DNA from 4 places in the Shinella sedimenti genome. Region 4 is predicted to be linked to each of the others. Evidence: predicted binding sites of a transcription regulator. Region 4 holds the regulator's gene; each other region holds the start of a gene.
What was found. Region 4 encodes LexA, which represses DNA repair genes until DNA is damaged. Its sites were predicted from a motif close to TGTTCNNNNTGTGTTCNG; they were not measured.

Region 1 (5,641 bases), 170 kb from region 4:
GCAATCAGTCGGCGAAGCGTTTGGCGACCCAGGAATAGCCGTCCTCGGCATAGCGTATCGGCGTGGTGACGGCAGCCTTCAGGGACTGGCGATCGGGAATGGCCTTCTTCAGGAAATTCAGCGTGCGTGCCGCAAGGCCCTGACGGGCCTCGACCGTTTCTGCCGGCAATGGCAGCGGGGTCTGGACGGTCGTGTCGGCGGGCGCGGGATCGGGTGTCGGCGTGACTTCCGCCGTCATGCGGTCGCTGGCGGTTTCACACACTGCCACGATGACAGGATAGTTCTTGTCCTGATGTCGGTTGATGTAGGTTTCCGCCTGCGCATCGCAGAGCGCCACGCTCTGCCAGGAACGGTCGACCGTATCGATATAGTGGCACTGGGTCGCGCTGTCGTCGCAGCCCATGAGCGTCATGACGATGAGCGCAGCTTTCATGGCCGTTTCTCCGGGATCGATGCTGCCGGTTAGAGGCCGGCAATGGCGCGAAAGTAAGGCATTTCCGCCTCAGATATCGAGGTTGTCGGCAAAGACCGCACGCTCCTGGATGAAGCGGAAACGTGCCTCGGGCTTCGTGCCCATCAGGTCGTCCACGGCCGTGCGGGTGCCTTCGAAATCGACGTCATCGATTGCGACCTTGAGAAGCGTGCGCTTCTTCGGATCCATCGTCGTTTCCTTGAGCTGGGCCGGCAGCATTTCACCCAGACCCTTGAAGCGTCCGATCTCGACCTTGCCGCGTCCGTTGAACTCGGTGCGCATCAGCTCCTCGCGGTGCGCATCGTCGCGGGCATAGAGCGTCTTGCCGCCTTGTGTGAGGCGGTAGAGCGGCGGGACGGCGAGATAGAGGTGCCCGCCACGGATCAGATCCGGCATCTCCTGATAGAAGAAGGTGATGAGCAGCGAGGCGATGTGGGCGCCGTCGACATCGGCATCGGTCATGACGATGACGCGGTCGTAACGCAGGTCCTCGTCGCGGTATTTCGAGCGCGTGCCGCAGCCGAGCGCCTGAACCAGATCGGAAATCTGCTGGTTGGCACCGAGCTTTTCGCGGCCGGCGCTGGCGACGTTGAGGATTTTTCCGCGCAACGGCAGGATGGCCTGGTTGGCGCGGTTGCGCGCCTGCTTGGCGGAGCCGCCGGCCGAATCGCCCTCGACGATGAAGAGTTCCGCACCCTCGGCGGAGCTCTGCGAGCAGTCGGCGAGCTTGCCGGGCAGGCGCAGCTTGCGCACGGCGGTCTTGCGCGAGACTTCCTTTTCCTTGCGGCGGCGCATGCGCTCTTCGGCGCGCTCGATCACCCATTCGAGCAGCTTGGCGGCTTCGGCGGGATTATCGGCAAGATAGTGGTCGAACGGGTCGCGCAGCGCGTTCTCGACAATGCGCTGGGCCTCGACGGTCGCCAGCTTGTCCTTGGTCTGGCCGACGAATTCCGGCTCACGGATGAAGACGGAGAGCATGCCGACCGCCGAAATCATCACATCGTCTGTGGTGACGTCCTTGGCGCGCTTGTTCTGGGTCAGCTCGGCGTAGTTCTTGAGGCCCTTGGTGAGCGCGATGCGCAGGCCCGCCTCGTGCGTGCCGCCATCGGCCGTCGGGATGGTGTTGCAATAGGAGTGGATGAGCGAATCGCCACCGTACCAGGTGACGGCCCATTCCAGCGAGCCGTGGCCGCCCGACTTCTCGCTCTTGCCGGCGAAGATTTCGCGCGTGACGGTGTAGTCCTTGCCGAGCGTGGCCTGCAGATAATCCTTCAGGCCGCCGGGGAAGTGGAAGACCGCCTTTTCGGGCGTCTCGGATCCCTCGGGCAGGAGCGCGGGATCGCAGCTCCAGCGGATTTCGACGCCGCCGAAAAGATAGGCCTTGGAACGCGCCATGCGGAAGACACGGCCGGGATCGAAGCGGGCATGCGCGCCGAAAATCTCCGGATCCGGGTGGAAGCGAACCTTCGTGCCACGGCGGTTGTGCACGTCGCCGAGCTCTTCCAGCCCGCCGACCGGCTTGCCGCGCGAAAAGCGCTGGCGGTAGAGCTTCTTGTTGCGGGCGACCTCGACCTCGAGCTGATCCGACAGCGCGTTCACGACGGACACGCCGACGCCGTGCAGGCCGCCGGATGTCTCGTAGGCCTTGCCGTCGAACTTGCCGCCGGCATGCAGCACGGTGAGGATGACCTCGAGCGTCGACTTGCCCGGCATCTGCGGATGGTTCTCGACCGGGATGCCGCGGCCGTTGTCGGTGACGGTCAGGAAGCCCTCGGCATCGAGATGGACCTCGATGAAATTGGCGTGGCCGGCGACGGCCTCGTCCATCGAGTTGTCGATGACTTCGGCGAAGAGGTGGTGCAGCGCCTTCTCGTCCGTGCCGCCGATATACATGCCGGGACGCATGCGCACCGGCTCCAGCCCTTCCAGCACGCGGATCGCCGAGGCGTCGTAATCGCCGCCGACAGCCGGCGGGGCCGGCACTGGTACCGCGACGGCGCGCGGCATGGGCTTTTCCTCCCGCGCCACGGGTTCCGGGGCGGGCTGGGATGGCAGGCTGGCGAAAAGGTCGTTGCTGTCGTCTTGCATGGGCCGTTCAGAGTTTGTTCCGTCTGCCGCTTTCAGCCGTCGATCCCTGCGGAGCGAGGCGTGGCGGAATGAGGTGGGCGGCGAATCACTTGCGACTCTGCCAGATTCTGCGGGTTTTCGCGAACTCGGGCTGCACCGTCCGCGCCACGAGGATTGCTTTGCATCCGGGCGAATGGCAAGTATCGCCACCCCAAGGGAGTGCGTGTTCATGGCTCAGTCCACAGTTGATTGCCTTCGCCGGTTCGTTCTGGCCGCCGTTTTCACCGGGCTGGCCGCCCATCAGGCCTCGGCACTCACGCTCAAGCCTTGGAAGGACGAGCTGTTCGGCTACGGCACTGTGGTGGAAACGGCCGACGACGGGGCGCTGCGCGTCGTCGATTATCAGGAAATGCGCGACATCAACGGGCGCGACCAGGTGCCGGAGCGGCGTGTAAAATCCGCCTATGTCTCGACGGCGGTGAAGAAGGCGACGCAGGCGGTGACGGTCGATACGCCGGCCGGCAAGCTCGATGTCGCCATGACCGGCAAGGGCGAGGGGGCGGCCTTCACCGTGATCTTCATCCACGGGCGTGGCGGCGACCGGCGGCTCGGCAACAACGACTGGACCTTCGGCGGAAACTTCAACCGCCTGAAGAACCTCGCGGTGCAGAACGGTGGCGTCTATTACGCGCCGAGCGTGCCGTCGTTCGACGATGCCGGAGCGGCGCGCATTTCCGGCCTCATCCTGCGGGCCAAGGCGCTCTCGCCCGATGCGCCCGTCATTCTCGCCTGCGCCTCCATGGGCAGTTTCATCTGCGCGCGCGTGGTGCGCGACGCCACGGCGGTGAAAAGCCTGTTCGGCATGGTGCTGATGGGCGGGGCGGCGGATGGCGACTACGCCAAGACGCCGGGGTTCAAGGCCAAGCTGCCGGTCTATTTCACCCATGGCGACAGCGACAAGGTCTATGCGGCCAACGACCAGATCGCGGTGTTCCGCAAGCTGCGCAAGGCGGGCATTCCGACACGCTTCGTGCTGTTCCAGACCGGCGGCCACGGCACGCCGGTGCGCATGACCGACTGGCGCGAAACGCTGAATTTCCTGCTGGCACGCTGAAGCGGGATAGGGGCGAAGCTCTCGCCATGCCTTTCCTTGGCCACGCCGATTTGCTACGCCCCATGCGACCCGAGAATTCAAGGACAGGGAGGCCTCATGACACCGGATGTAACACCGCTCGTCGCCGGGAACTGGAAGATGAACGGCACGCGCGCATCGCTCGACCAGATCAAGGCGATGGCCGAAGGCGTGAAGGGGCCGCTTTCCGAGAAGGTGGAGACGCTGATCTGCCCGCCGGCGACTCTGCTCTATGTGGCGACGGCGCTTTGCGACGACAGCCCCCTGCTGATCGGCGCGCAGGATTGCCATGAAAAGGCATCCGGCGCGCATACCGGCGATATTTCCGCCGAAATGATCGCCGACTGCTTCGGCACCCATGTGATCGTCGGTCATTCCGAGCGCCGCACCGATCACAAGGAAAGCGATGCGCTGGTGCGCGCCAAGGCGGAAATCGCCCATGCCAACGACCTCGTCGCCATCATCTGCCTTGGCGAGACGGGCGACGAGCGCAAGGCGGGCAAGACGCTGGACGTGCTGAAAAGCCAGCTGGCAGCCTCGGTGCCGGACGGGGCGACGGCCGAAAACACAGTGATCGCCTACGAGCCGATTTGGGCGATCGGCACGGGACTGACGCCGACGGCACAGGACGTGGAAGAAGCGCATGCCTTCATGCGTGCGGAACTTTTGACACGCTTTGGCGGCGAAGGCGCCAAGATGCGTATTCTCTATGGCGGTTCTGTCAAGCCGGGCAATGCTGGGGAATTGATGGGCGTCGCCAATGTCGACGGCGCGCTGATCGGCGGGGCGAGCTTGAAATCGGACGATTTCCTTGCCATCTACCGGGCCTATGAAGCGCTGACGGCATAAGCCCTTTTGCAGCCTCTTTCGTCTGCCTGCAAAAGGGCAGGCGGATTGACCGCTGGGGCTTGGAATGGCGCACGGCTTGGTATATTGAGCCGCAAACCTGAAATTTGGCCGCTTGGCCGGGATAGCTAAACATGCAGACCATCTTGCTCGTCATTTATCTCATGGTCGTCGTCGCGCTGATCGGCGTCGTGCTGATCCAGCGCTCGGAAGGCGGCGGCCTCGGCATTGGCGGCGGCTCCGGCTTCATGTCGGCGCGCGGCACGGCCAATGCCCTGACGCGCACGACGGCGATCCTCGCGACGCTGTTCTTCGTTCTGGCGCTCGGCATGGGAATCTACTCCCGTTACGAGACGCGCCCGACCGACATTCTCGACCGTATTCCCGGCACGACGGGCACCGGCGGCGTTCTCGACGCGCTCGGCGGCGGCCAGAGCCAGCAGGACGGCGGCGCCCAGCAGAACCAGGGCACTCAGAACCAGGGCACTCAGGGCCAGGGCACGGGCAACACCACCAACCAGACGCCCGCGACGACCGGCACCGACGCCGTTCCGACCGAAGGCGGCAACGCCACCACCGGCGCGGGCGAAACGCCCGCCACGACGGGTGGCGCAGCGGAGACCGGCGGCAACACCGGCGTCCCGAGCGGCCAGTAAGCCGAAGCAAGCAAAAACAATCCGGCCGGTTGGCAAAACCAACCGGCCTTCTTCTGTGTAAAACGCCGATTGCGACTTCCGAAATCACACCCAAGGTGATTTTTCGGTGGCGGAATCGATTTTGAAAAGGTATCCGGTGACTCCCATGGCGCGATATGTATTCATCACAGGCGGCGTGGTTTCTTCCCTCGGAAAAGGCATCGCTGCAGCAGCACTGGGAGCTCTCCTTCAGGCCCGCGGTTACCGCGTTCGCCTTCGGAAGCTTGACCCCTATCTCAACGTTGACCCGGGCACCATGAGCCCGACGCAGCACGGCGAGGTGTTCGTCACCGACGACGGTGCGGAAACCGACCTCGACCTCGGCCACTACGAGCGCTTCACCGGCCGCTCGGCCACCAAGACCGACAACATCACCACCGGTCGCATCTACAAGAACATCATCGACAAGGAACGCCGCGGCGACTATCT
Region 2 (5,641 bases), on a different contig from region 4:
ACGGCAGCTCGCGGATTTCAACGCCGTTGAAGGCGGCAAGACCCGCGACCACGATCAGCGTGTTCAGAACGAGCGCGAAGATCGGCCGGCGGACGAAGAGCGCGGTAAAGCCCGCCTTGCCGCCGCCGTTGGCCTCCACCGGATCACCCGACATTATGAGCCCTCCGCGCCGGCGGGGGCCTGTCGCTCGGCGGCGGTGCGTACCGTCCCGCCCGGCCGTAGCGTCTGCACGCCTTCGACGACAACGGCATCGCCATCGGCAAGGTCAGCCTTCACGAGAACCATATCGGGATTGCGCTGGACGATATGCACGGGCACGCGCTCGACCTTGTCGCCGCTGACGCGCCAGATGAAGGACCCATCCGCACTCCATTGCACGGAAAGCGGATCCACGCTCGGATAGCGGTCGCCGGCAAAATGCATCGTCACCTGGAAGGACATGCCCGCGCGCAAAAGGTCCTGCGGGTTTTCGATCTGGGCACGCACGCGCAATGTGCGGCTCTCCTGGTCGATGCGGTTGTCGATCGCCTGAATGGTGCCGGTGAAGGTTTCACCCGGACGCGCGACGGCGGTGGCCGTCACTTCCCCGCCGACGCGAATGTTCGTCGCAAAGCGCTCCGGCACCCAATAGTCGACAAGGATCTTCGAACGGTCGTCGACACGCGCGATCGCCGAGGTGGTCGTGACGTAATCGCCGGGATTGACGGAGATGATGCCGACCGTGCCGCCGAAGGGCGCGGTGATATCGCGGCGGCTGAGCATCAGTTCCGCATTGCGCAAGGCCAGCTCCGCCGCCTTCAGCGCCGTCTCGGCGTCCTGCAGATCGGCCGCGCTGGTCGAGGAGCGCAGATTCGTCAGACGGGTTACCTTCTGCTCGGCACTTTCACGGGCCACGCGCGCCTGATCGGCCGCGATCTTCTGCTCGTCATTATCAAGGCGGGCGATAACCTGCCCCTGCTCGACGCGACTGCCGGACTGGACGAGAACCTCCGTAAGATTGCCGGAGGCATAGGGCGTCACCGTCACCGAGCGGATCGCCTCGCCGTCGCCGATCGCATTCAGCCGGTCGTTGACGAGCGCCATGGAAACGGGCTTGGTCACCACGAGGGCCGGGCCGCCGCCGAAGCCGCCACGCCCGCCACCACCGTTGCCGCCAGCCTGCTCGTTGCCATTACCGGCCGGCGCAATCGCGGCGACAACCGTCTCCGGCAGGCCGGCAGCCTCCAGAACACCGTTCGCGCCCGGCACGAAACGGCCCCATAGCAGCACGCCGGCCGAAATGACGCCAACGCCAAGAAGGAGCTGTTTCCAAACCCGCATGCACTCTTTCTCCGATGAAAAGCAAACCGCGACATGTTGCATCGCGACATAGGGGGAGTATCCCGGTTTGGAAATGAACCGGCAATGAAAGAATCCGATCATTACGGAATTGTAAGATTGCCCGGCCGGTTCGTTACAGAAACGTAAGACAGGACTGCGGAACGGACGTGGCGCGCCCTCCTGTGAACACGCGACGGCCTTGTTAACGGCGGGCCCGCGACAGGTCGATAAGCCGCGGGGATACACCAATCGAAGCAAACGCTCCGAGAGCCTGACCAGCCGCCATTTCCACAATATTCGGGCCGATCTTTTTCCCCGCGGAATAAAAGCAGAACGCAAAACTGGCCTTTCGGTCCCGAATCACTACATTGAGCCGCATGATGAGCGGTTACGACGATATTCCCTTCTTCGATGAAGACCCGCAGCTCGGCCCCTCTGCGGCCGCACCCGCGCCGAAAGCCGGCGGCGGATCGGGTCTTGGCATCGCCGCGCGCGCCCTGGCGGCGCGCGACGCCAACCGTGCGCCCGATTACCTCTCCGGCCTCAACCCGGAACAGCGTGAAGCTGTCGAGACCCTCGACGGGCCGGTTCTGGTGCTTGCGGGTGCCGGTACCGGCAAGACGCGGGTGCTGACGACCCGCATCGCCCATATCCTTGCGACCGGCCGCGCCTATCCGAGCCAGCTTCTGGCGGTGACCTTTACCAACAAGGCCGCGCGCGAGATGAAGGAACGTATCGGCCTGCTCGTGGGCGGCGCCGTGGAAGGCATGCCGTGGCTCGGCACCTTCCACTCCATAGGCGTGAAGCTGCTGCGCCGGCATGCCGAGCTCGTCGGCCTGCGCTCGGACTTTTCCATTCTCGACACCGACGATGTCGTGCGGCTGATCAAGCAACTGCTCCAGGCGGAGAACATCGACGACAAACGCTGGCCGGCCAAGCAGTTCGCCGGCATGATCGACGGCTGGAAGAACAAGGGCCTCGACCCCGCGCAGATCCCGGAAGGGGACGCTCGCGCCTTCGCCAATGGCAAGGGCCGCGAACTCTACACCGCTTACCAGAACCGTCTGAAGACGCTGAACGCCTGCGACTTCGGCGACCTTCTCCTGCATCCGATCCGCATGTTCCGCGCCAATCCGGACGTGTTGGCGGAGTACCATCAGAAGTTCCGCTACATCCTCGTTGACGAATACCAAGACACCAATACGGCGCAATATATGTGGCTGCGCCTGCTCGCCCAGCGCCCGAAAGGCACGCCGCAGAATGTCTGCTGCGTGGGCGATGACGACCAGTCGATCTATGGCTGGCGCGGCGCGGAGGTGGACAACATCCTGCGCTTCGAGAAGGATTTCCCCGGCGCCAAGGTCATCAAGCTGGAGCGTAACTACCGCTCCACCGCCCATATCCTCGGTGCAGCCGGCCACCTGATCGCCCATAACGAGGACCGGCTCGGCAAGACCCTCTTCACCGACCGGCATGACCCCGATGACGACAAGGTCGTGGTCCACGCGGCCTGGGATTCGGAGGAAGAGGCGCGCGCCGTCGGCGAGGAAATCGAGCAGCTTCAACGCAAGCAGCACAAGCTGAACGACATGGCCATCCTCGTGCGCGCCTCCTTCCAGATGCGCGAATTCGAAGATCGTTTCGTCACGCTCGGCCTCAACTACCGTGTCATCGGCGGCCCGCGCTTCTACGAGCGGCTCGAGATCCGCGATGCGCTCGCCTATTTCCGCCTTGTCAGCCAGCCGGCAGACGATCTCGCCTTCGAGCGCATTGTCAACACGCCCAAACGCGGCCTCGGCGACACGACGATCCGCAACCTTCATGACTATGCCCGCGCCCGCGACATCCCCATGCTTGCCGCCGCCGCCGATATCATCGAGACCGACGAGCTGAAACCGAAGGCCCGCAAGTCGCTGTTCGACGTCGTCACCGATTTCCGCCGCTGGCAATCGCTGCTGGAGACGATGCCGCACACCGAGCTTGCCGAGCAGATCCTCGACGAGAGCGGCTATACCGCGATGTGGCAGGCCGACAAGTCGGCGGAAGGACCGGGGCGCCTCGACAACCTCAAGGAACTCATCCGCTCGATGGAAGCGTTCGAATCCATGCGCGGCTTTCTCGATCACGTCTCGCTGGTCATGGATGCAGAGCAGAATGCCGATCTCGACGCCGTCTCGATCATGACGCTGCACTCGGCCAAGGGCCTCGAATTCGAGACTGTGTTCCTGCCAGGCTGGGAGGAAGGTCTGTTCCCGCACCAGCGTTCGCTCGACGAGGGCGGCCGCTCCGGGCTCGAGGAAGAACGCCGCCTCGCCTATGTCGGCATCACGCGCGCCAAGCGCCGCTGCCACATCTGGTTCGTTTCCAACAGGCGTATTCACGGCCTGTGGCAATCGACGTTGCCATCCCGCTTCCTCGACGAACTGCCGGACAGCCATGTGGAGGTTGCGGAGGTCGAGCAGTCCTATGGCGGTTATGGCCGCGGCGGCGGCTATGGCCAGTCCCGCTTCGACAAGCAGGAGCCGTTCCAGAACGCCTATTCGACGCCCGGCTGGCGGCGTGCGCAGGCAAACCGCACCGACGCGACGCGCGACAACTGGGGCTCGCGCTCCGGTCACGCCGTGGAACGTATCGGCTACGGCGAAAGCGGCCCCCGCGGCCGCACCATAGAAGGAGAACTGATCGCCAAGTCGGCGACCAGCGAGCCGTCGAAATTCGCCATCGGCGACCGCGTCTTCCACCTCAAATTCGGTAACGGCAATATCGCATCGATCGAGGGCAACAAGCTGACAATCGATTTCGACCGTGCCGGCCAGAAGCGCGTGCTCGACGGCTTCGTCGAAAAGGCCTGACGGGGCCGAGACCGGCCCCGCGGCTTTATCGATGGATCAGGATGCCTTGCGCATCGTACCCAGACGCGCGGCGCGCTCTTCCGGCGTCCAGATTTTGCTGCCGTCACGGCGACGGGCCCGACGGTTGAGCTGGAAGCGGTTGACGAGATCGCTGAGCTTGACCGCGCCTTCGGCCAGCGTCTGGCTCGTGGCAGTCGTGCGCTCCACCATCGCGGCGTTCTCCTGCGTGATGCGGTCGACATCGGAGACGGCGGCACTGATCTCCTCGAGGCCCGCAGCCTGCTCCGCGGCGGAAGTCGCGATGGCATCGACATTCTCGTCTATCTTCTGCACGAAGCTTCCGATTTCCTGCAGCGCCCGGCCGGTTTCGCCCACGAGGCGCACGCCATCCTGCACTTCCGTGCCTGAATTGGTAATCAGCGTCTTGATCTCGCGGGCGGCCTTGGCGGAACGCTGCGCGAGCTCGCGAACCTCCTGCGCGACGACGGCAAACCCCCTGCCCGCATCGCCCGCACGCGCCGCCTCGACCCCGGCATTGAGCGCCAGAAGATTGGTCTGGAAGGCGATCTCGTCGATGACGCCGATGATCTGGCCGATCTCGCTGGAGGCGGCCTCGATGCGCTGCATCGCGCTCACGGTGTCGTTGACCACCTGGGCCGAGCTGCTGGCGGATATGCGCGCATCCTGCACGAGCTGGCGCGTCTCGCGCGTTCGCTCGGTGGAGGAACGCACGGCGATGGTCGCCTGCGTCAGCGCGGCGGCCGTCTCCTCCAGCGCAACGGCCTGCTTGCGCGTGCGCTCGGAGAGCTCCTCGGCGGCCTTGCGCATGTCCTGACCGCTGCGGTTCTGCACATAGGTCTGGTCGAGAACGAGCGAAAGCGTGTCCTGGAATGCCGCAATCGAATTGTTGAAGTCGCGCCGCAGCGGCTCGAATTCGCTCACGAAGGCATCGTCGATCGTGATGCGGATATTGCACTCGGCCAGGCGCCCGAGCCCTGCCCCGATTTCCGAGATCGCGCGCACGCGCTCCGTCACATCGGTCGCGAACTTCACGACCTTGAAGACCTTCCCGTCAGCATCCAGAATCGGGTTGTAGGAGGCCTGGATATGAACGCTGCTGCCGTCCTTTCCGATGCGGGTGAACTGGTCCGAAACGAATTGCCCTTCGGCAAGCCGCTCCCAGAACCGCGCGTATTCCGGGCTCGCAGCATAATCGCGTGTGCAGAACATGGAATGATGGCGGCCAACGATTTCCGCAAGGCTGTAGCCGAGCGTTGAAAGGAAATTGGCATTGGCCGTGAGGATGTCGCCCTCGGGCGTGAATTCGATGACGGCCTGCGCGCGGCCAAGAGCCGCGAGCTTGCCCTCGTCTTCCAGCGCCTTGAGCTTCAAGCCGGTGATCTCGGTCGCGAACTTCACGACCTTGTAAGGCTTGCCTCCACGGAAGACCGGATTGTAGGACGCCTCTA
Region 3 (5,641 bases), on a different contig from region 4:
AATACCAGCGCAAGCGCAAGGATGCCGAGGCGGAAGCTGCAAGCATCGTCGCCGCCGCTGAACGCGAAGCGAGCGCCCTGACCGCCGAGGCCAAGCAGAAGACCGAGGAATACGTCACCCGCCGCACGGCGCTCTCCGAGCAGAAGATCAAGCAGGCGGAAGTCGACGCGATCAACGCCGTGCGCGCCGCAGCCGTCGATCTCGCTGTTGCGGCCGCCGAGAAGGTCATCGCCGCCAAGGCAGATGCCGCAACCGGCAAGTCGCTCTTCGACAACGCGATCAGCGAAGTGAAGAGCCGCCTCAACTGAGGTCGCCATTCTCGATGAATTGAAAAAGGCCGGAGCGATCCGGCCTTTTTTGCGTCCGGCGTATACCGAACATTGGTCTGTGCTGAGTGTTCGACGCTGGCGATCAGACACGATACTTTGGTGCCTCTGCCGGTTGGCAGCCAGCGTACGCGCTTTGATATCCAGCGTGGAACTGGTGATCTGCATGGTGCCAAGGGGCGGATCAGTCCTTGCGCAGCGGGCGAAAGCTCATGCGGTGGAGGCGGCAGGGACCGATGGACTCGATAGCGGTGCGGTGCACCTGGGTAGCATAACCGGCATGCACGGCAAAGCCGTATCCTGGATAGGTTTCCTCCGCGCGCGCCATCATCCGGTCCCTCATCACCTTGGCGACGATCGAGGCCGCCGAAATCGAAACGGAGAGCGCGTCGCCCTTGATGACGGCCCGGCCCTCGCAGGCTAGGCCCGGCGGCACGTCACGGCCGTCCGTCAGGACGAGCCTCGGCGCCACTTCGAGACCCGCGACGGCGCGGCGCATGGCATCGAGGCTCGCCTTGCGAATGTCGATCGTATCGATGCGCCGCGAGGAACTTGACGCGACGGATACGAAGGCCGTTTCCATGATGCGGGCAAACAGCATTTCCCGCTTCGCCGCGCTCAATTGCTTGGAATCGTGAAGACCATCGGGAATGTTATCAGGGTCGAGCACGACCGCCGCCGCGACCACGGGCCCGGCCAAAGGGCCGCGCCCGGCCTCGTCAGTCCCTGCGACCGGCCAGAGGCCGCGTTTTCTGGCCGCCATCTCCATCGAGAAGTCGGGCCCTTCGGGCATATCGAAAAGAAGGCGGGAATCGGAGGATGCGGGACGGGACATGCGGCGAACCTCGCACATCCGTCCGATTCCCTGCAAGTCCCCCGGCAGGAGGCGGATGCCGGAGGGGCAACCGGTGCGCCCGGGGATTGGCGGACCGGAAGAGGATAGCGCCTTTCACGAGCCGGCCGGCCCAAGGAACTGCGCAGAACTTTCAAATCACTGTCGCGGCCTTGCCGGTGATGCCGGCCACGGCTCCGTTTCCGTAACGCATGCCGCTTTGCCGGCACGCCACACTGGGGAACGTGGTCAAACCTCACCCACCGACTTTCAGAGCAAGGACAACTGCACGCCGCTGCCCGAGGGCGGAATGAACTGGTCGCCGGACAGGTTCCGACGCGTTCGCGTCAGTTCCAGCCGCTTGCTGGCCATCTCGAAGCGTCGGGCGATCTGCCAGGCATAGGGGCCGGCACCCTTCATGCGCTTGCCGAATTCCGCGTCGTAATCCTTGCCGTCACGCATGGAGCGCACGAGGGACATGACATGGCGATAGCGGTCCGGATAGTTGCGCAGCAGCCACTCACGGAAGAGGGGGCTCACTTCCAGCGGCAGGCGCAGCAGCACATAGCTCGCTTCCATCGCCCCGGCCGCCTTGCCCGAATCGAGCACCTTTTCGATCTCGTGATCATTGAGGCCGGGAATGATCGGCGCCATCATGACGGCGGTGGGGATACCGGCATCGGAGAGTGCGCGGATCGCCTCCAGCCGGCGTGACGGGGTGGCTGCCCGCGGCTCCATGGTGCGGGCAAGCTTCCGGTCGAGTGTCGTCACCGACATGCCGACCCAGGCCAGGCCGCGGGCGGCCATGCGGGAGAGAATATCCATATCGCGCATGACGAGCGCCGATTTGGTGACGATCGAGACAGGATGGTTGGCCTTGTCGAGCACTTCGAGAATCTGGCGCATGATACGCCATTCCTTCTCGATAGGCTGGTAGGGATCGGTATTGGTGCCGATTGCGATGACACGCGGCTTGTAGCCGGGCTTGGACAATTCGCGTTCGAGCAGCTTGGGCGCATCCGGCTTGGCGAAGAGCTTCGCTTCGAAATCGAGGCCGGCGGACAGGCCCATGAAGGCATGAGTCGGCCTGGCGAAGCAGTAGATGCAGCCATGCTCGCAGCCGCGATAGGGATTGATCGAGCGGTCGAAGGGAATATCCGGCGATTCGTTGCGGGTGATGATGGTACGCGGCTTCTCGACCTGGACCTCGGTGCGGAACGGCGGAAGCTCCTCCAGCGTCTGCCAGCCGTCGTCGAAGCTTTCGCGCGTCACGGGCTCGAAACGGCCGGTGAAGTTGAGCCCGGCGCCCCGGCCGCGTCGGCGGTCTCCATCGATGCGCATGCCCGTATCAGCCAGCAGTGCTTCGGCAACATCCTTCGCATGGCCGGGCGCTAGGGCACCCTGCCTCAGGTTTGCAACATCGTTCATGGCTATCTCCGGCGGGACCGTCTCGCCCCGGTTCAATGACTATATTCCTATAATCGAAATGAGAACAATGCAAGAACAAATTTGTTCCGGCTAACCATGTCGCCTAACCATGCGGCAATGCGACGGTCTTGCGGCGGTGGCAATTCATGCTGCGATGCGGTAGTAGGATGTATGCTGACGATCATCATCGAATGCCGGGACAACGAGGCCGAGCTTGCTCAGACGCTTTCGGCGCTTGTTCCGGGTGCTGTCGAGGGAATCGTGCGGGAGGTCATCGTGCTCGATCACGGCTCGCGCGATGGTTCCGCCCGTGTGGCGGATGCAGCCGGTTGCCGGTTTCTCACCAGCTGGGACATGAAGGATGTCGTGCGCGCGGCGCGCGGCGACTGGCTGCTCCTTCTGGAGCCTGGCGCACGCCCGATGACCGGGTGGGTCGATGCCATCGCCGATCATGTCTCGGTCAGTGCCGGCCCGGCGCGGTTCACCGGCTCGCGCAATCACCGTCGCCCATTCCTGAAACGCTTCGGGCGCCGCCTTTCGCCACTCGAGCAGGGCTATCTTGTCAGCAAACGGCAGGCTGCGGCCGCAGTGCGCACCGGCATGTCCCTCTCCGACATCGCTAAGGGTACGAAGACCTTTTCCCTCGTCGCCGAGATCGTGCCCGCCTGGGCGATCAGGGCGATGCGCGCGCAGCTCGTGGCCGGTTGAGGCGGCTCAGCCGGCCGAGCGCTTCAGGTGCTCGTCGAGACGCGGCATGATTTCCACGAAATTGCAGGGCATGTGCCTGTAGTCGAGTTGTGCCTTGAGAATGCCGTCCCAGGCATCCTTGCAGGCGCCGGGCGAGCCGGGCAGCACGAAGATGAAGGTGGCGTTGGTGACACCGCCCGTCGCGCGCGACTGGATCGTGGAGGTGCCGATCTTGTCATAGGAGATGCGGTGGAAGACCTCCGAAAAGCCGTCCATGCGTTTCTCGAAGATCGGCTCCAGTGCCTCCGGCGTCACATCGCGGCCCGTGAAGCCCGTGCCACCGGTGGTGATGACAACGTCGACCGCATCGTCGCGCGTCCAGGCCTCGACCTGCGCGCGAATGGTGGCGATATCGTCCGGCACGATCGCGCGGGCAACGAGCCTGTGGCCGGCGTCGGCGATGCGCGCGACCAGCGTATCCCCGGAACGGTCTGTCTCTGGTGTGCGGGTATCCGAGACGGTCAGCACCGCGATGCCGACCGGGATGAACGGTCTCGTCTCGTCAAGGCGTGCCATCGTGTCCCTCCAGCGTGCGGGTGGCGGTGATGAACCAGTCGGGGTGTTGCTGCCTCAGCGAAGCCGCCGCCGCCTCGGCCATTGCGTCCGAAGCGTATAGCGCGAAGCAGGAGGCGCCGGAACCGGACATCCGCACGACGCGTGCATCCGTCGCGGCAAGATCGTTGGCCAGTTCCCCGATCTGCGGGCAGAGCCGGCGGGCAGGCGGCTCCAGATCGTTGCGCAGGCCGGCAATGGCATCCAGCCAGTCTTCCGGCATATCTTGAAGCGCCAGCGGCCCGTTCCGCTTGGAGGCGAGCGCGCGAAACACGGCTGGCGTCGAGACACCCACGAGAGGGTTGGCGAGCACCATGAAGAGCGCGGGAAGCGCTACGGGCGTGATATCCTCGCCGATGCCGCGTGCCAGCAACGGACGGCCGGCGAGGCACATGGGCACATCCGCGCCGAGCCCGATGGCGATGGCGTCGAGCCGGTCGCCGGGCAGATGCGCGTGCCACAGGGCAAGCAGGCCGCGCAGTGTAGCGGCCGCATCCGCCGAGCCGCCGCCGATGCCGGAGGCAATGGGAAGGTTCTTTTCCAGATGAATATGCACGGGCGGGGCGGATTGCCCCGTCTGTTCCAGCGCCGCACGCAGCCGGTCACGCGCGCGGGTGACGAGATTGTCACCCTCTGCTGCCAGCGTGCCGGAAAAGCGGCCGGACAGCGTGAAGCGGTCCTCACCGGCCGGCGACAGCGCGATGCAGTCGCCGAAGGCTGTGAAGGTTACGAGGCTGTCGAGGAGATGGTAGCCATCCTCGCGCTCGCCGACGACGTGCAGCGCGAGGTTTATCTTGGCGGGCGCCGGTTCGACAACGGCAAAGCCCGAAAGGGTGTCGCCGGGCATGCGGTCAGGACTTGCGGTCCGCGGCTTTTTCTTCCGGCGCGATTTTCTGCGCGGGCTTGTCTTCCTTCGCTTGGGCCGAGGCCGGGTCGGAAGGCTTGATATCGGCGAGACCGTTTTCGATCTTGTCCTTGATCTTGACGATCTCCGCGTCTTCCGGCTTCAGCCCGAGCGCGCGGTTCCACTGGAAGGTCGCTTCCAGTTTGCGGCCGACGCGCCAGTAGGCATCGCCGAGGTGATCGTTGACGGTGGGATCGCCGGCCTTGAGCTCCGCCGCGCGCTCCAGTTCCGCAACGGCGTCGTCGAAGCGGCCGAGACGGTAATAGGCCCAGCCAAGCGAATCGACGATATAGCCGTCATCAGGCTTGAGGCTCACTGCCTTGCGGATCATGTCCAGGCCCTCATCGAGGTTCCGGTTCATGTCCACCCAGGAATAGCCGAGATAGTTCAGCACCTGCGGCTGGTCAGGGTTCAGTTCCAGCGACTTGCGGAAATTCGGCTCGGCCTTGTCCCATTCCTTCAGACGCTCATAGGCGATGCCGCGCTGGAAGAAGACGCTCCAGTGGTTGCGGGTCGGAACAGGACCGATGACACCGACGGCCTTGTCGTAGAGAGTGGCCATGGCGCGATAGTCCTTGGCGTCGGACAGCACACTGCCGAGCGCGAGATAGCTGCGCAGGTCGGCCGGATCGGCATCGATCAGCTCCTGAAGGTGCTTCTTGGCTTCGTCCACCTTGCCGGTGTCGGCAAGGTTGAGGCCGAGCTGCAATTCGGAAATGCGGCGCATCGGCGATTTCTCGGGCACGGCCCGGTAATAATCGATGGCGATATCTGGCTTCTTCTGGTTTTCGGCAATACCGCCGAGAAGAACCAGAACGTCGTCGCTGTCGGGGTCGAGCGCGCGGGCGGCCT
Region 4 (5,641 bases):
GACTCCGCCTTTTCGCTTGGCATGGATGTCCTGATCGAGGTGCATGACGAAGCGGAAATGGAGCGGGCGCTCAAGCTGAAATCCAAGCTCGTCGGCATCAACAATCGCAACCTGCGCACCTTCGAGGTCGATCTCGCCGTCTCCGAAAAACTGGCCGGCATGGTGCCGGAGGACCGACTGCTCGTGAGCGAAAGCGGCGTCTTTACCCATGCCGATTGCCAGCGCCTTGCCAAAGTCGCCATCTCCACCTTCCTCGTCGGCGAAAGCCTGATGCGCAAGGACGATGTAACAGCGGCCACGCGCGAATTGCTGACCGGTTCCGCCGGCATGCTGGCGGCGGAATGATGGGCGACGACGCCCGCACGCTCACCCATATCGACGCCTCCGGCGAAGCCCATATGGTCGACGTCGGCGACAAGGCTGAGACCCTGCGGATCGCCGTGGCCGAAGGCTTCGTGCGCATGAACACCACGACGCTCGACCTCATCCTCAAGGGCGATGCGAAAAAGGGCGATGTCATCGGGACTGCGCGCCTCGCCGGCATCATGGCCGCCAAGCAGACCTCAAACCTGATTCCGCTCTGCCATCCGCTGATGCTCACCAAGGTCTCCGTGGAGATCCACGAGGACCTCTCCCTGCCCGGCCTGCGCGTCGAGGCCACGGCCAAGCTCACCGGCCGCACCGGCGTGGAGATGGAGGCGCTGACGGCCGTTAGCGTCGCGTGCCTCACCATCTACGACATGGCGAAGGCGGCCGATCGCGAGATGGAGATCGGCGGTGTCCGCCTCGTCGAGAAATCCGGCGGCCGTTCAGGCGACTACAAGCGCAGAGAGAGCTGATGTCCCTTCTGCCCGTTGCCGACGCCCTCAACCGCCTGTTGTCCGCGGCCAAGCCGGTGCAGCGGACGGATCGCGTCCAGCTCCACGACGCGGCAGGACGGGTGCTGGCCGAAGATGTCGCCGCCCGCCTCACCCAGCCGCCCTTCGACAATTCCGCAATGGACGGTTATGCCGTTCGCCATGCCAATATCGCCGGGATCGGATCCGTCCTCAGCGTCGCCGGCTTATCCTCAGCCGGTCATGCGTTCGAGGGTACGGCCGGTCCGGGTGAAGCAGTACGCATCTTCACCGGCGCCCCGCTCCCGGCCTTTGCCGATACAGTCATCCTCCAGGAAGACACGGAGCCCCTTGAGGACGGTCGAATTCGCACCACCTTCCTCACGCCCAAGGGCCGCCATATTCGCCCGCGCGGGCAGGATTTCACCAAGGGCGAGGTCGTTCTGAAGGCCGGCCAGATGCTGGATGCTGGCCGATTGACCGTTGCAGCAGCGATGAACCACCCGCAACTGCCCGTCTATGCCCGCCCGCGGGTCGCGATCCTCGCGACGGGCGACGAACTCGTGCCGCCCGGAGAGACGCCCGGCGCAAGCCAGATCATCGCGTCCAACAGCTACGGCGTCGCGGCCATCGCAAGGCAGGCCGGTGCGGAGATCATAGACCTCGGCATTGTGAGAGACGACAAGCAGGCCATTCTGGATGCCGTGCGCCAGGCGCTGCAGATGGACATCGACGTGCTGGTGACACTCGGCGGCGCGTCCGTGGGGGATTTCGACCTTGTTCAGCCTGTGCTCGGCGAGGCCGGCATGGAACTCGACTTCTGGCGCATCGCAATGCGACCCGGAAAGCCGCTGATGGTCGGACGTCTTGGTGATATCCAGGTGGTCGGCCTGCCCGGCAATCCCGTCTCCAGCCTTGTCTGCTCCTATCTGTTCCTGGAACCATTGCTCCGAAAACTCGCCCGCTTGCCCGCAAAGAACAGGGTAAGCCGGGCCGTCGCCGCCGTGCCGCTCAAACAGAACGACCGCCGGCAGGATTACATTCGCGCAGGCCTTGCACACGCGCCCGACGACGCGCTTCTCGTCACGCCATTCGAGAAGCAGGATTCGTCGATGATGAAGATCTTCGCAGAATCGGATGGCCTCCTGATCCGTCCGCCGCATGCACCTGCAGAGGATGCCGGCGCCCTCTGCGATGTGCTCGTTCTCAGGGAACCCGCTGCCTGAGCGACATTATTGTCCTGGCAGCCACTTGCAGAACACATGTGGAACGGATAGTGTCTGTTCTGGATTTGTTTCACGATTCTGGCTGGAGATGCCATGCTGACGCGCAAACAACAGGAACTGCTCCTGTTCATTCACGAGCGTATGAAGGAGTCAGGCATTCCTCCGTCTTTCGACGAGATGAAGGATGCGCTGGATCTCGCTTCGAAATCCGGTATTCACCGCCTGATCACGGCGCTGGAGGAGCGCGGCTTCATCCGCCGCCTGCCGAACCGGGCCCGTGCGCTCGAGGTCATCAAGCTTCCTGAGGCCTATTCGCCCAGCCTCCAGCCGCGCCGGGGATTTTCGCCATCGGTCATCGAAGGCAGCCTCGGCAAGCAGCCCGCAGCCGTGACGCCATCCAGGCCTGTAACGCCGCCGCAGAATATGTCGTCGTCCGTTTCCGTGCCGGTCATGGGCCGTATCGCCGCGGGTGTGCCGATCTCCGCCATCCAGAACAACACGCACGAGATCACCGTCCCGGCTGAGATGATCGGCAACGGCGATCACTATGCGCTCGAGGTCAAGGGCGATTCGATGATCGAGGCCGGTATTCTCGACGGCGACACGGTCATCATTCGTAACGCCAGTACTGCCAATCCGGGCGAAATCATCGTTGCCCTCGTCGATGACGAAGAGGCGACGCTGAAGCGGTTCCGCCGCAAGGGCGCATCCATCGCGCTGGAAGCGGCAAATCCAGCCTATGAGACCCGCATCTTTGGCCCCGACCGGGTCAAGATCCAGGGCAAGCTTGTCGGGCTCATCCGCCGGTATCACTGAGACGTGGTAGCCAATAAGGCTGGCTTCTGACCGTCTTGGTGATGGAGCGCACGGAGCCGAGTTGCTCGTGCCTCTTTGCAAGTGCTCTGCTGCTTGGTGTGGAGCACTGCCAGATCGCTGTCTCTGTAACGCCCTCCCATCCGATAAGCTCGGCCGCTTCCTGGACGTCATGGGAGTGGCAAAGGTGAAGGATCAGTCTCCTTGATCTCAGGCTCTGCCAACGGCGCTCCAGCTGGCGTCTCGAAGGTATCGCTGCGCCAGTCATAGGTGCGATGTCGCGACCAGGCGCGCGCGACAGTTTCCACGGCCGACGTGTAAATCGCATCGGTAAGGCTTGCTCCGGCATCATCGGTCGATGGCGTAATTTCCAAGGCGCCCGTTCGGCGCAGATGCCGCGCGGTCAGGAGCTTGGCGCCAGAACGGCAACTGTCGAGCCGCAAAGCGAAGGGCACGACAACGAGATCAGCCCTATTGCAAGCCGTGCCCAGAAAGGCCGTATCCTCAAGGGTCACGATCTTCCAGCCGCTGGGCGAGACGGCGGCGCAGAAAGCCTTCGCCTCGCAGATAAACGTTTGCGTCTGCCGCGCGGCCACCAAAGCCGACATCATGGCTTCTTTCGCCTTCTCCCTGTCCGCCTTGCGACGCGGCCGTTTCCGTTCGGTCTCGGCAGCAGCCGCCTCCGTCGCCGTTTCGGCCAGCAGCAGACCGGCGGTCTTTCGCATGTCCGGTCTGGCAAGGTCGCCGAGCCGCAAGGCACGGCGCCACTGGTCGTAGATGAAGCCCGGCGGCTTGGCGCGGTTCGTTGCGACCGCATCGTCGCGCAGGATCGCAACAAGTCGCCCGTCTTCGGAAATCAGCAACTCCGGTTTCCCGCGTGTGGGAGGCCATACGGCCATCAGCGCACCGACGACAATAAGAACCGTCCCGGCGTGCCGAAGCCGCGTGCGCAGGATGCAGAGCAGTCCGCCACCAACACCGATCAGCACGAAAGCGGACATGGGTATACGACCGGTGACGACATCCCCACCCTTCCAGCGCGAAACCCATTCGGCCAGCGCGATCATCCATTCGATCCCTTTTCCCATGATGGCAAAAGGGATCGCATCAAGTCCGAAAGGCATAAGCAGAACCGCGATGAGACCGAAGGGCATGACGATTGCGCTGATTGCCGGCATGGCGAGCAGGTTGCCGGCGAGCCCATAGGCGGGCACACGGTGAAAGTGGCCGATGGAGTAGATCAGCGTGGACAGGCTTCCGATTGCCGATGAAAGCAGAAGTCCGCCGAAGAAGCGCCCGGCCGCACCGCCGGTCAAACGCAGCGCGCCGCCTTTGCCCTCCTTGCGCACGGGCCGCTCGCGCCACGCCGCGTAACCGGCGACGAGACCGAGCGTTGCGGCGTAAGACATCTGGAAACCGGGATTGGTGACGGCGGAGGGCGTGACGGCAAGGATGATGATGGCCGACAGCGCTACATTGCGTAGACTGATGGCGGAGCGGCCGAAAAGCACGGCGATCAGCATCACGCAGATCATGATCCATGAGCGGACAGCCGAAATCGCGCCGCCCGACACGAGAATGTAGAGTGTGACCATTATGAGCGCGCCGCCCGCGGCAATCTTGCGGGTTGGGAAGCGTTCGGCAAAGCCGGGTATGAGCGCCATCAGCATACGCGCGCCGACAAGGAATGTGCCGGCCGCGAGCACCATGTTGAGGCCGGAAATGGCAAGGACATGGGCAAGCCCCGCCTGCCGGAGCGCTTCCACCGTCTCGTCGCTGATAGCCCGCTGTTCTGCCGTAACCAGAGCCGCGGCAATCGCCCCGGCATCGCCGCCGATGCGGCCGCGGATATGCTCGGTCAGGTTGTTTCGCCATATCGCAATCCGCTGCGCTATGCGGTCGCTCCATCCGCCGGACCCCGTCTCGATTGCGACCGGCGCGCTATAAAAGTATCCGACCGCGCCCGTGCCGGCAAAATAGGCGTCGAAAGCGAAGTCGTTGAGGCCGGACAAGGCGGGTCCCGAAGGTGGCCCGAGACGCGCGCGGCCGGATATGCCGTGGCCGATGGCAATCGGATCGTGGCGGCTTCGCGCCAGTAGCGTGACGATTAGCGGCGCGCGTTTCAGGGTTGGCTCTCGCGTCTTCTCCAGCGCGATGCGGTAACGGATCGTGTTGCCCGCCCCGCTTTCGCGCGAAAGCACCCGTCCCTCGATCATGGTCGTCACGGACGTATCGATAATGACGGTATCGAGCCTTGCGCTTTCCAGCGTCGCGAGCAGCATTCCGATCGGAACGAGAAATGCGCCGCCCGCCAGGATCGCGCTCAAATTTTCGCGATGGCGAAGCCGCCAGGCGGGCATCATGGCGGCAATGGCCAACAGAACCATGGCATAGATCGGCGGATCGACCTCGGCAGCGAACCAGAGAGCCGCGCCTATTCCAAGGAAGACTGGCACGAACAGAAAGAAGTGCCCGTGCGTGCGCTCTTCGGCAAAGGCCTCCGACAGGCTTTCACGGATTGCGCGGCGCGGTCGCAGCCAGCCCACAGCCCTTCCGTACCACCGCGCGGCCCTCTCAACCGGCGCAGGCGCCGCGTCGAACTCCGCGGGCACCGCGCCATCACCCGGCCGGACATCCCACCGATAGGCCTTTGCGGCCCTCTTCCGCTCTGCGATCTCCGTCCCGGCCATGCGCCCCGGCCTCGCTGTCCCAGACCATCATGCAATCGATCGGAGCAATGTTCAATCGAAAGTAGCTGACCGGGAT

Region 1: a site for LexA is predicted at 2,565-2,582, ahead of parE (DNA topoisomerase IV subunit B). Genes of this name have one in related genera too.
Region 2: a site for LexA is predicted at 1,639-1,656, ahead of MKI86_RS05760 (ATP-dependent helicase). Genes of this name have one in related genera too.
Region 3: a site for LexA is predicted at 2,647-2,664, ahead of MKI86_RS20420 (PA0069 family radical SAM protein). Genes of this name have one in related genera too.

Annotation. Positions count from the first base shown of each region.
Region 1 covers NZ_JAKVIN010000001.1:8,112-13,752, forward strand. The annotation lists gene MKI86_RS00045 (hypothetical protein) at 5-433, opposite strand; gene parE (DNA topoisomerase IV subunit B) at 503-2,560, opposite strand; gene MKI86_RS00055 (alpha/beta hydrolase) at 2,769-3,653, shown strand; gene tpiA (triose-phosphate isomerase) at 3,750-4,520, shown strand; gene secG (preprotein translocase subunit SecG) at 4,652-5,173, shown strand; gene pyrG (CTP synthase) at 5,319-5,641, shown strand, end outside.
Region 2 covers NZ_JAKVIN010000002.1:334,933-340,573, reverse strand. The annotation lists gene MKI86_RS05770 (efflux RND transporter permease subunit) at 1-154, opposite strand, end outside; gene MKI86_RS05765 (efflux RND transporter periplasmic adaptor subunit) at 154-1,320, opposite strand; gene MKI86_RS05760 (ATP-dependent helicase) at 1,698-4,172, shown strand; gene MKI86_RS05755 (methyl-accepting chemotaxis protein) at 4,209-5,641, opposite strand, start outside.
Region 3 covers NZ_JAKVIN010000009.1:116,662-122,302, reverse strand. The annotation lists gene MKI86_RS20430 (F0F1 ATP synthase subunit B) at 1-308, shown strand, start outside; gene rnhB (ribonuclease HII) at 511-1,161, opposite strand; gene MKI86_RS20420 (PA0069 family radical SAM protein) at 1,429-2,586, opposite strand; gene MKI86_RS20415 (glycosyltransferase family protein) at 2,758-3,294, shown strand; gene moaB (molybdenum cofactor biosynthesis protein B) at 3,301-3,849, opposite strand; gene MKI86_RS20405 (4-(cytidine 5'-diphospho)-2-C-methyl-D-erythritol kinase) at 3,836-4,732, opposite strand; gene MKI86_RS20400 (tetratricopeptide repeat protein) at 4,737-5,641, opposite strand, start outside.
Region 4 covers NZ_JAKVIN010000001.1:178,838-184,478, forward strand. The annotation lists gene trpC (indole-3-glycerol phosphate synthase TrpC) at 1-345, shown strand, start outside; gene moaC (cyclic pyranopterin monophosphate synthase MoaC) at 345-839, shown strand; gene MKI86_RS00885 (molybdopterin molybdotransferase MoeA) at 839-2,062, shown strand; gene lexA (transcriptional repressor LexA) at 2,156-2,878, shown strand; gene MKI86_RS00895 (ComEC/Rec2 family competence protein) at 3,046-5,421, opposite strand.